3 regions of the Vogesella perlucida genome follow, and region 1 is predicted to be linked to each of the others. Evidence: predicted binding sites of a transcription regulator. Region 1 holds the regulator's gene; each other region holds the start of a gene.
What was found. Region 1 encodes FNR, which switches genes on or off when oxygen is low (the NO sensors DNR and NnrR bind a similar motif). Its sites were predicted from a motif close to TTGATNNNNATCAA; they were not measured.

Region 1 (4,144 bases):
CTGTCGCGTTGACCCACCAGCCCGCCCAGCCAGGCGGGCTTTTTCTTGCCTGCTTAAAAAGCCGACAGCCCCACGAGGAGGCTGCCGGCTTTTATCTGGTAAAACGATGCGTCAGATCGTCTGCGAATAACGCGCCTTGGTTTCGCGCTCGCGCAGGTGGCGGTCGAAAATCATGGCGATATTGCGAATCAGGAAACGCCCCTTGGGTGCCACCATCAGAAAATCACCGTCAAAGGTCAGCAGGCCTTCGCTCTGGAACGCCCGGATCTGCGGCAGCTCTACCGCAAAATAGTCGGCGAAATTGATGGCAAAGGTCTGCTCGATCGCCTCTACCGACAGCGAGAAGCGGCACATCAACGCCTGGATCACGCTGCGACGCAAAATATCATCCTGCGTCAGCGTCATGCCGCGCAGCACCGGCAGGCGGCCGGCATCCAGCGCGGCGTAATAGGCGTCCAGCTCCTTCTCGTTCTGCGTATAACACGGCCCCACCTTACCGATGGACGACACGCCCAGACCGATCATGTCGCAGTCGGCATGCGTAGAGTAGCCCTGGAAGTTTCGCTGCAGGCGGCCCTGCTGCAAGGCACGCGTCAGCTCGTCGTCCGGCTTGGCAAAATGGTCCATGCCGATAAACACATAGCCTGCATCTGCCAGCTGGCGGACCGAGTTTTGCAGGATATCCAGCTTGGTAGCCGATGTGGGTAAATCCACCTCGTTAATGCGGCGCTGCGGCATGAACACCGTAGGCAGATGCGCGTAGTTGTACAGCGCAATGCGGTCTGGCGACATGGCAATCACGCGGCTTACCGTGTTTTCCAGCGAATGCGCGGTTTGCTTGGGCAGGCCGTAGATCAAGTCCACACTGATGGACTTGAAGCCGGCTTCGCGCGCGGCATCCATCACCACGCGGGTTTCTTCCTCGCTCTGGATGCGGTTCACCGCCTCCTGCACCACCGGGTCGAAATCCTGGATACCGATGCTCATGCGGTTGAAACCCAGCTGTGCTAGGTGCAGCACGGTGTCGCGGCCAACCTTGCGCGGGTCGATCTCGATAGAGAATTCCCCCTCCGGTAGCAGCTCGAAATGCTCGCGAATAATGCCCATCACGCGGTCCAGCTGCGCATCCGACAAAAAGGTCGGCGTACCGCCGCCAAAATGCAGCTGGATCACTTTTTCACGGCTACCCAGTTTTTCCGCCACCAGGCGAATTTCCTTTTCCAGGTAATCCAGGTAGGCATCGGCGCGGCTTTTGTCTTTGGTAATGATCTTGTTACAGCCGCAGTAGTAGCAAATGGTGTTGCAGAACGGCACATGCACATACAGCGAGATCGGCCGGTGGTTAGCACCGATCGCACGGTGCGCCAGCCACTGCTCGTAATCACTCACCCCGAAACCGGCGTGAAAACGGTCGGCGGTGGGGTAGGACGTGTAACGCGGGCCAGAGCCTTCCAACCTTTCGATAAGTTCTCTATCGAAAATACACTGTGTCGGCATGAAATTTGTGGTGGGTGTCATATTGAATCTGGTTGGAAAACCGGTGGTGGGCTGGTAAATTTGCGCAATTACCACTTTTCTTGCTTTGACGCGTATCAAGCAAGCCCGCTTGCTTGGCGAAAACACACTATATGACTGACCACACACACCCAATGCACGCACTCAAAGTGTCGTGTTCCAACTGCAGCCTGCGAGAACTGTGCCTCCCGGTAGGCTTGAACCGCGATGAAATGGCGCAACTGGACGCCGTGATCCGTCAAAGCCGACGTCTGAAACGTGGCGAATACCTGTTCCGCTCTGGCGAGGGCTTCCGCTCGCTGTACGCGGTGCGTACCGGTTACTTCAAGACCTGCGTCTCCAGCCAGGACGGCCGCGAACAGGTAACCGGCTTCCACATGTCGGGCGAACTGATGGGTCTGGACGGCATTTCGTCCAACCTGCACGGCTGCGATGCCATCGCACTGGAAGACAGCGAAGTCTGCGAGCTGCCCTTCAACCGCATGGAAACGCTTGGCCGTGACATCCCCAGCCTGCAGCACCATTTTTTCCGCCTGATGAGCCGCGAAATCGTGCGCGACCAGTCGGTGATGTTGCTGCTAGGCAACATGAAAGCCGAAGAACGCCTGGCCGCTTTTTTGCTGAATTTGTCACAGCGCCTATCAGCTCGCGGCTTTGCGGCCAACGATTTCATCCTGCGCATGAGCCGCGAAGAAATCGGCAGCTTCCTGGGGCTAAAGCTGGAAACCGTCAGCCGTACCCTGTCGAAATTCCAGCAGCAAGGCTGGCTGGTGGTAGACCACAAACACATTCAGCTGGTGAAACCGGAAGAACTGAAACAGCTGGTAGCCGGCTGCTCGCAAGCACAGCACTGATCACCCGCTACGAATGCCAAACGCCCCTTCCGGGGCGTTTTGTTTTTTGGCCTACAGCATGCCGATGGACAGCGCCGCCGCCAGGGTAGCGCCCAGCTCGGCAGCCGCGGCAAGGTCCGCCGTTTGTGGCACGCCGCGTACCAGCAGTGGCGGGTAGGCCTGCCGCCAGCCGTAGCCGCGTGCGATGCGCTCGATGGCCTGCTGTGCCCCCAGGCCATCATTGCCGGCACTAATCAGCACCGCGTACGGCAAGCCGGCAACTTTGCCCTGGGCCGGGTAGTAGGTACGGTCGAAAAAGTCTTTCAGCGCGCCGGCCATATAGCCAAAGTTTTCCGGTGTGGCCAGCAGCAGCGCATCGCAGGCCAATAGCTCGTCAATACCCGCCTGCAGGGCTGGCAGGATGCGTACTGCCACGCTGCCGTTCTCCCCCGCTGCGGCGGCCGCCGCTTGGGCCAGCTGCAAGGTATGGCCGGTCTGGCTGCTCCACAGCACCAGCAGCGTCTTCATGCGGCCAACCTGGGTAGCAAGGTGGCCAGTAAGTCAGGGTCTGGCCAGCTATCGGGCACCACAAAACCTCGCGCCACCTCCTGCCAGATGCCCTGCGCGTCCGGCAGCAGCTCGGCCAGCAGCCAGGGGCCATCGGCCTGCGCCAGCTGCGCGCGCATGGCGGCCAGGCTCTGCGTGACCGCTTCCTCTGCTTGCGCCGGACCTAGCCATTGCAAGCGCGGCAGGGCCAGCCAGCGGCTATGCGGATGCTGCTGCGGCCAACCATCCTGCAAACGGCACCACCAGCCACGGCAGGCTGCGGTATGAATGGCGGGGTGGGTGTCGGCTGCATCGGCAGGGAAAAACAGCCAGCCGGTCAGGCGGCTGCAGGGGATTACCTGCTCGAAACCGGCGGGCAGCCTGGCGGCGGAGTGCTGCGCCAAGGTGAGCTGGCTGGCCAGCTTGTGGTATTTCAGCCACCAGGCGTCGCGCAGGCCGGGGCCGACCAGCGCATACGGGGCGCTATCCAGCTGCAGGTAAAACTTGCTGGCGGCTTCCAGGTGATACGGTTCGCCTTCTATGCGTAGCAAAAAGTCAAACTCGCCCACTGTGTGGGTGCCGTCGCGTACCGGCAGGTTGGCCGCTACCAGCGCGATATGCGGTGCGTGGCTGAACCAGTACGCCAGCAGGGCTTCGGCGTATAGCCCCAGGCGGCGCGTAGGGCGTGCTGCCAGCCACGCCAGCAGCGGGCCGGGGTCGGCATCCAGCGCCAGCAGCTGCGGCCAACCTTGTGGCCCCAGCAGGCGCTGGCAGCTGATTTCCACACCGCTATGCCAGGGTGGCGGCGCCGTCAGCAGGTAGGCAAGGTCGCGCACCGGCTGGCTGCGCAGCTGCGCGCACTGCGCCAAGCCGGGCAGCATGGCTTACTCGCCCTGCTTGTCGCGCGGCGGCAGGCTGCCGTCGGCGACGCGCTGCACCTGCTTGAAGAAGCCGCGCAGGATGTCGATTTCTTCGCGCAGTACGCCAGCGCGGTTGAACAATGCACGCATGCGGCGCATCAGGCGCTCGCTGTTGCGGCGCTCGTAGTAGCCGATGGCTTCCAGCGTGTTGTCCAGGTGGCCGCACATGCTTTCTACCTCGGCCATGCTGGCGGCCTCGCCTTCGGCTTTCAGGTAGTTCACATCCACACCGGTGTGGCTGAACAGCTCGTAGGTCATCACCTGTACCGCCATGGCCAGGTTCAGCGAGAAGTAGTCCGGGTTACCTGGCACGGTTACCAGGCGGTTGCA
Region 2 (4,144 bases), on a different contig from region 1:
CCCTGCATGCTTTCACTCATGGTGTGCTCCTTATGCCCACAGGGCAGCAATATGGCGTACCAGCAGCGCGCCAAGGTAAGCCAGACCAAACAGGTAGGCGGTGAAAATCACCGTCGCCTGGCGCGAGTTGGTTTCGCGGCGCACCACCGCAATGGTGGCCAGGCACTGCGGCGCATACACGAACCAGGCCAGGTAGGCCAGCGCTACCGGCAGTGCCCAGTCGTGCGCCAGTGCGCCACCCAGCGCGTCCTCACCGCCTACGGCGTACACGGTAGCCAGGGCGCTCACCGCCACCTCGCGCGCGGCCATGGCAGGGATCAGGGCAATGCACATTTGCCAGTTAAAGCCCAGCGGGTCGAACAGCGGCTGCATCAGCTTGCCCAGCATGCCGGCAAAGCTGTACTCGATCGCCGGTAGCGTGGCACCCACCGGCGCATGCGGAAAGGTGGCCAAAAACCACAGCACGATAGACAGCGCCAGAATGATGGTGCCCACGCGGCGCAAAAAGATCCACGCACGCTCTTTCAGCCCCAGCGCAAAGTGGTACGCATTGGGCCAGCGGTAGTTGGGCAGCTCCAGCAGCAGCGGGAAGCCCTGGCTTACCACCTGGCGGCCACGCATGACCCAGGCCACCAGCGCAGCGCTGACAATACCGGCAACGTATAAGGCAAACAGCGTCAGCCCCTGCAGATTGAACACGCCCCACACGGTGCGCTGCGGCACAAACGCACCAATCACCAGCGCGTACACCGGCAGGCGCGCCGAGCAGGTCATCAGCGGCGCGGTAAGGATGGTCAGCAGGCGTTCTTTCGGGTCGGCAATGCTACGCGTAGACATGATGCCCGGCACGGCGCAGGCAAAGCTGGACAGCATGGGGATAAACGAGCGGCCGGACAGCCCCACGCCACGCATCAGGCGGTCCAGCAAAAACGCGGCTCGCGGCAGGTAGCCGGAATCTTCCAGCGCCAGGATAAAGGCAAACAGGATGATGATCTGCGGCAAGAACACCAGCACGCCGCCTACGCCGGCAATCAGGCCATCCACCACAAAATCGTGCAGGATGCCGGCGGGCAGCAAGCTGCCCACGGTTTCGCCCAGCCACGCCATGCTGCCGTCGATGGCGTCCATCACCGGCGCGGCCCAGGCAAACACCGCCTGGAACATCAGCAGCAAAATGGTGGCCAGCAGCACCAGGCCCAGCACCGGGTGCATCACCAGCGCATCCAGCCGGTCTTGCCACGCCGGGGCGTGCGACGGCGCCGACACACTGCTGGCCAGCAGCGTATCGATACGGGCGTACAGGTGCTCTACCGCCTCGGCACGCTCTGGCAGGGCCAGGCGGCCGCTGCGGCTGCCTGCCGTGCGGGCACACTGTGCCAACGCGGCTTGCAGGTCGGCCACGCCGTTTTTGCGTACAGCCACGGTTTCTACCACCGGCATGCCCAGCTGTTGCGACAGCATGGCGGTATCGATGGTAATGCCGCGGCTGCGGGCCGTATCGGCCAGGTTCAGGGCCAGAATCATGGGCAGGCCCAGTGCCTGCAGCTCCAGCACCAGGCGCAGGCCCAGCTTGATATTGGTGGCATCCACCACCGCCACCAGCACATCGGGCGCGGCCTCGCCGGCCATTTCGCCCAGGATCACGCGGCGCGCTACTTGTTCGTCGGGCGACGCCACGTACAGGCTATAGGTACCGGGCAGGTCGATCAGCTCGGCCGGGCGGCCCAGACCTGCCAGGCTACCCAGGCGTTTTTCGACCGTCACACCGGCGTAGTTGGCCACTTTGGCGCGGGCGCCGGTCAGGCAATTGAACAGTGCGGTCTTGCCGCAGTTGGGGTTACCCACCAGGGCAAAACGCAATAGGGATGAAGACATGGCGGAATCAGGCGGGATGAACAGTGGTCAGGATCTTGGCGGCTTCGCTGCGGCGCAGGCCAAACTTGGTGCCGTTAATGCGCACGGCTACCGGGTCGGCACCAAACAGGCCAAAACCGATCACCTGCAATACCGCACCGGGCAAGAAGCCCAGCTCTTTCAGACGCTGGGTAACCTGCGCGTCCAGCTCGCCAAAATGGCTGTGGCTGGCGATATCGACAATGGTGGCACGTGCGCCCTTGGGCAGCTGGTGCAGCGGGGTGGCAGTATGTGGCAAAGCGCGCTCCTTGCTGGTTAGAAAACCGCATCAGCAAATGCGATTAATTCTTTTTATCGTAGCAATAAGCACAGCCTATGTACACCCGCCAAACCTGATACAGATCAAGCAAAACGTATCCATCTGTAGCGGCATGCCATAGGCAAAGACCATCAACCCCGCCACGCCCAGCCCCTCAATACATGGCATCCAGCACCAGCAATACCCTTGGCAGCTGGCTGCCTGCGGCGGGCGAACGGTGGATCGCACCAGCATCGCCATTGCCTTGCCACTGGCTACCTTTTAGCAGCACCACCTCGCCTGCCACGCTGCGGCCAACCTTTGCCGTGTGCATCAGACCGGAGGTTTCGTCGGGCAAGCCGCCACTGCCACGCCCCAGAAAGCGGCGGTCAGCACCGGAAAGCCATTCGGTACCCGGCCCGCGCCAGGTGCACACCAAGCGGATGCCGGTGCGGTCCACATGAAAACGCGGGCACATGCTGCCATCCAGCACCTCTACCCGCCAGCCCACCTGCGCGCAGCCCAGCAAGGTGGCGTACATATCGGCCAGCAGGGCAATGTCGTCTTGCAGCGCCTGCCGCCCTGCGTCTGCAGGCCAGGCGGCCAGCACGGGCGCTTCGCCAGCCGATAGCACGCCGCGATAGCCCAGCCGCAAGCTACCGCTGGCCGCCAGGCTATCCAGATAGCCGGCCACCCCGGCGGGCATGGGGCGCTGCCAGCACAGCAGCTGCACCTGAGGCTGAAAAATCTGCGGCCAATCCGCCAGATGCGGCGTAATAACAATATCGCGCATCAGCCCCCCGCTCTGCCGCCAAACTGCAGCGCCCGCCCCTGCACACCGGGCTGCAAACGCCCCTGATACCAGGCCAGCTGGCCGGATACCACGGTAGCACGCACATGGTGGCGCAACGGGCGGTGCTCGAACGGCGACCAGCCGCAGCGCGACATCACCGGCAGCACCGGGCCAGCGCCAGGCGCCACGAGTGCCAGGTCGGCCCAGCAGCCCTCGTCCAGATAGCCGCGATCGCGTATGCCAAACAGCTCGGCCACGTTATGGCTGGTTTTCTGCACCAGCTGCGGCAGTGTCAATACGCCGTCGTCCACCAGGCCCATCAGCGCCGGTAGCGCGTGCTGCACCAGCGGCAGGCCACTAGGCGCCTGCCAGTACGGGCGGGCTTTTTCTTCGGTGGTGTGTGGGGCGTGGTCGGTACCGATCACATCGATACGGCCATCGGCCAAGGCCTGCAGCAAGGCGGCGCGGTCGGCGGCGGTTTTGACCGAGGGGTTGCATTTCAGGCGGTTGCCCAGCCTGGCGTAATCGGCCTCGTCAAACAGCAGGTGGTGCACGCAGGCCTCGGCGGTAATGCGCTTACCCGCCAGCGGGCCGGCATCGAACAGCGCCAGCTCGCGCGCGGTGGTGAGGTGCAGCACATGCAAGCGGGTGTCAAACTGCCGCGCCAGGCTCACCGCCAGGCTGCTGCTCTGCCAGCAGGCTTCGGCGCTGCGTACCTGCGGGTGCAGCGCTGCCGTTGCCTCGTCGCCGTATTGTGCTCGCAGGCGGGCGGTATCAGCCTCGACCGTGGGCGTGTGTTCGCAATGCGCCAGCAAAACGGTGGGCACGCTGGCAAACAGACGCTCCAGCAGCGCCGGTTCGTCCAGCAGCATATTGCCGGTGCTGGCGCCCATGAACACCTTAACCCCCGCCACGCGGCCCGGTGGCAGCGCGGCCACCAGGTCCAGGTTGTCGCTGGCGGCACCAAAATGAAAGCCATAGTTGGCCGCGCTGTGCTGTGCGGCCAACCATTCCTTGTGCGCTAGCGCGTCCAGCGTGGTGGTGGTGGGCGTGGTGTTCGGCATGTCCATAAAGCTGGTAATGCCGCCCGCCAGCGCCGCGCGCGACTCGGTGGCGATGCAGCCCTTATGCGTAAGCCCCGGCTCGCGAAAATGCACCTGGTCGTCGATCATGCCGGGCAGCAGCCAGCCGCCAGCAGC
Region 3 (4,144 bases), on a different contig from region 1:
ACAGGCCGTTGAGGCTGGTGTTGGCTACCGGGTCGATTTCGGTTTCGATATCCAGAATGAAGCTGTCCGGCACATCGGGAATCGCCAGGCCTTCGGCGTGCTGATGGTAGGCACCCGGCTGCAGCTGGTCACCATCCAGCACCACCGACAGCAGCGTGGCGCTACCGTCCAGCTGCAACACGTTGGCCGCAGTGGATGCCGGGTTGCGGTGTATCACCATGCGGGCGCGTACACGGGTCTGGGTGTCTTCCAGGACATCGAACGTCAGGTCTACCTTGTCCACCAGATAGGCGGGCGGCAGGTAGTCCTGGCGGTATTTGATCTGTGGCTGTTGTTGGCTCATGAACGGGCATCCTCAGTAAGCTTGCAAGGCGGGTCGGCGGTGCCGCCCGCTTGTCTTTATCAACGCAAAGCGTCCCTGGTTATGGTGTGATCCACGCAGCGGCACCGGGGGCCAGGCTCAGGCGGCAGGTATCGGCTTGCGTGGCTTGCAGTGTGACTTTGTAAGTAGCCAGCTCGTCGCGGCGGAAGGCGTGTACTTTGACGGTATCGCCTACCTTGTGGCGGGCGATGGCTTTATCAAGATCGCTGGCTTTCAGGCCGTTTACCGCCACGATGACATCGCCACCCGACAAGCCGGCAGCCTGCGCCGCGCCACCATCCAGCACCTGCAACAGGCGCACGCCCAGGGCGTCCGGCGCGGCCTTGACGCCAAAGGTTGGCCGCAGCGCGGCGGGCATAATCTGCTCCACCACACTGCCGCTATCGGCCGGGCTGTCGGCTGGCACCATCTGCAGAGTGACACCCTGCGTGGCCAGCAGTTCAGCCAGCGGCAGGTCTTGCGTGCTGCGGATGGCGTGGTCGAAGAACGGGCCCAGCGGCAGGCCGGTAGCCTGCTCGGCCACCTGTTCCCACTCGCCCTCGGCCAGGCCCTGGCCGTCGGCCAGCCATTTTTGCCACAGCGCCAGCATCACGGTGTCCAGGCTCTTGGCCCCAGCGGTTTCGCGGCGGATATGCAGGTCCAGCGCCAGCGCGGCCAGCGAGCCCTTGGTGTAGTAGCTCACGATGCTGTTGGGGCTGTTTTCGTCCTGACGGTAGTACTTGGTCCAGGCATCAAAGCTGGCGTCGGCCAGGGTTTGCTTGGTGCGGCCGTTGCCGCGCATCACGCCGGTAATGGTTTTGGCCAGCAGGCCCAGGTAGCGTTTTTCGTCGATCAGGCCGCTGCGCACCAGCGCCAGGTCGTCGTAATAGGAGGTAATGCCCTCGAAGGCCCACAGCAGGGTGGTATGGCCTTCGCGGTTCAGGTCGTAGGGGGTGAATACCGCCGGCTTCATGCGCTTCACGTTCCAGCTGTGGAAGTACTCGTGGCTGATCAGGCCCAACAGACGCAGGTAGCCGTCGCCGATCTCGCCCTCGGCCAGGCCGGGGGCCGGCAGGTCGTCTCGGTTGGCCACCAGCGCGGTGGAGGCGCGATGCTCCAGGCCGCCGTAGATGTCGGCGCCGACAAACAGCATGAATACGTAGCGGTCGAACGGGGCAGGCTCGCCAAAGAAACGGATCTGCCACTCGCAAATGCGTTTGGTATCGGCAGCCAGGCGTTTGAGGTCGGCCTGGCAGACACCGGACACCACAAACTCGTGCGGCACGCCGCAGGCCTTGAAACGGATGCGCTGGAAGCGGCCCAGCTCTACCGGGTGGTCGATCAGCTCGTCGTAGTTGGCCGCACGGTAGCGGCCAAAACCGGTTTTCTTGTGCACGTCCAGCGCGGGCAGGCTGGTGGCCAGCTGCCAATCTGCCAGTGCCTTGTCTGCCGGTGCGTCGATATCCACGGTGCACGGGTCATTTTCGAAACCGTCGGCCGACAGGAACACGCTGGTGCCGTTATAGAAACCACGGTTGGCGTCCAGATACGCACCACGCACCGACAGGTCATAGGCGTACACCTGGTAGCGCACGGTCAGCTCGCCTTTGACCGGGGCGGCCTGCCAGCTGTGTTTGTCCAGCTTGGTCAGGGGCACTGTCTTTTTACCGCTGCTGGCGCTGATCTGCACGATATGGCGGGCAAACTCGCGCACCATATAGCTGCCGGGTATCCAGGCAGGCAGGCGCAGTACCTGGCCTGCAGCCGCGGGCTGGGCAATGGTGACGGTCACATCGAAAAGGTGGGCGTGCGGGTCGAGTACGGCAAGGCGGTAGCTAACGGGGGAAGACATGATGCAGAACCGTTCTGTGGCAGAAAGATGCTGGATTCTAGCACCGGCTGTACAAAACCACCCCTGACCTTCCGGCTTGATCTTCATCAATAGCAGTACTACCGATGACAATATAATCCATGTCTGTCAAAAGGCTAAAAAGGCCAAAAAGCCAGTACGGGCAGGGAAAAGCGCACGTCGCCCCGCGTTCTTGACTGGTGGCTGATGCCTGAATTGATTAGAATAGCCTGTTGAATACGCGGGTGAATTAAAGCACTTGTTCTTGCCTGGCAAGGCAGTGGTGCAAAGCGGGGCGCACCAGCTACAGGGGTTTTGATCGACACCCAAGAACTTGATACACCTCCCCAGCTTGGGGCTGGTACACAAAATTCAAGTCACCAGTTTTACACGTTCTAGTTCGCAACCTTGGAGAAAACCCTAAATGGATACGCAATCCACTTATAACTATAAGGTGGTGCGCCAGTTCTCGATAATGACCGTGGTTTGGGGCATTGTCGGGATGCTGGTTGGCGTCATTATTGCGGCCCAGCTGGTGTGGCCGGAGCTCAACTTTGGGCCCTGGTTCCACTACGGCCGTCTGCGCCCCCTGCACACCAACGCCGTGATCTTTGCATTCGGCGGCTGCGCGCTGTTTGCCACGTCTTACTACGTGGTGCAGCGTACCTGTAACGTTCGCCTGTTTTCCGACAAACTGGCCGCGTTTACCTTCTGGGGTTGGCAACTGGTTATCGTGCTGGCCGCCATCACCCTGCCGCTGGGCATTACCGCCGGCAAGGAATACGCCGAGCTGGAATGGCCTATCGACATCCTGATCACCGTGATCTGGGTGGTATACGCCATCGTGTTCTTCGGTACCCTGGCGATCCGCAAGGTGAAACACATCTACGTGGCCAACTGGTTCTACGGTGCCTTCATTCTGGCCGTCGCCCTGCTGCACGTGGTGAACAGCCTGGCCATCCCGGTATCGCTGACAAAGTCCTACTCCATCTACGCCGGTGCAGTGGATGCCATGGTGCAATGGTGGTACGGCCACAACGCGGTAGGTTTCTTCCTGACCGCTGCGTTCCTGGGCATGATGTACTACTTCGTACCGAAGCAGGCTGGCCGTCCGGTGTACTCCTACCGTCTGTCGGTAGTGCACTTCTGGGCGCTGATCTTCACCTACATGTGGGCCGGCCCTCACCACCTGCACTACACCGCCCTGCCTGACTGGACCCAGTCGCTGGGTATGGCGTTCTCGCTGGTACTGCTGGCACCAAGCTGGGGCGGCATGATCAACGGCATCATGACCCTGTCCGGCGCATGGCACAAACTGCGTACCGACCCGGTACTGAAGTTCCTGGTGGTATCCCTGTCCTTCTACGGTATGTCCACCTTCGAAGGCCCGATGATGTCCATCAAAACCGTTAACGCCCTGTCGCACTACACCGACTGGACCGTTGGCCACGTGCACTCCGGTGCCCTGGGCTGGGTTGCCTTCATCTCCATCGGTTCCATGTACTACCTGCTGCCACGCCTGTTCGGCCGCGACAGCATGCACAGCGTGAAACTGATCGAAGCGCACTTCTGGCTGGCTACCGTGGGCGTCGTGCTGTACATCGCCTCGCTGTGGATTGCCGGTGTGATGCAAGGCCTGATGTGGCGTGCCCTGAACGCTGACGGCACCCTGACCTACTCGTTTGTAGAAGCCGTTAAAGCGTCCTACCCGTACCTGTTTGTCCGCTTCCTGGGTGGTTTCCTGTTCCTGTCCGGTATGTTGCTGATGGCTTACAACACCTTCCGTACCGTAGCAGCAGGTCGTCCGGTAGATGCCAAGATCCCGGCAGTTACCGCGCACGCGCACTAAGGGAGCCAAGGAAACATCATGGAAAAGATCCAGAAACTGATTGAAGAAAACGTAGCGTATCTGATCGTGCTGACCCTGCTGGTTA

Region 2: the regulator FNR is predicted to act here: its motif matches at 2,247-2,260, upstream of ACZ9XP_RS10050 (FeoA family protein).
Region 3: the regulator FNR is predicted to act here: its motif matches at 2,290-2,303, upstream of ACZ9XP_RS02115 (M61 family metallopeptidase).

What each region holds. Positions count from the first base shown of each region.
Region 1 covers NZ_CEETRO010000011.1:92,336-96,479, forward strand. Annotated here, with positions in the region: gene hemN (oxygen-independent coproporphyrinogen III oxidase) at 112-1,518, opposite strand; gene fnr (fumarate/nitrate reduction transcriptional regulator Fnr) at 1,629-2,369, shown strand; gene ACZ9XP_RS15420 (NAD(P)H-dependent oxidoreductase) at 2,421-2,876, opposite strand; gene ACZ9XP_RS15425 (DUF1853 family protein) at 2,873-3,775, opposite strand; gene ACZ9XP_RS15430 (RNA methyltransferase) at 3,779-4,144, opposite strand, start outside.
Region 2 covers NZ_CEETRO010000006.1:18,094-22,237, reverse strand. Annotated here, with positions in the region: gene ACZ9XP_RS10060 (FeoB-associated Cys-rich membrane protein) at 1-20, opposite strand, end outside; gene feoB (ferrous iron transporter B) at 31-1,875, opposite strand; gene ACZ9XP_RS10050 (FeoA family protein) at 1,883-2,152, opposite strand; gene ACZ9XP_RS10045 (DUF1826 domain-containing protein) at 2,328-2,945, opposite strand; gene ACZ9XP_RS10040 (dihydroorotase) at 2,945-4,144, opposite strand, start outside.
Region 3 covers NZ_CEETRO010000001.1:437,401-441,544, forward strand. Annotated here, with positions in the region: gene pepN (aminopeptidase N) at 1-343, opposite strand, end outside; gene ACZ9XP_RS02115 (M61 family metallopeptidase) at 423-2,213, opposite strand; gene ccoN (cytochrome-c oxidase, cbb3-type subunit I) at 2,635-4,059, shown strand; gene ccoO (cytochrome-c oxidase, cbb3-type subunit II) at 4,078-4,144, shown strand, end outside.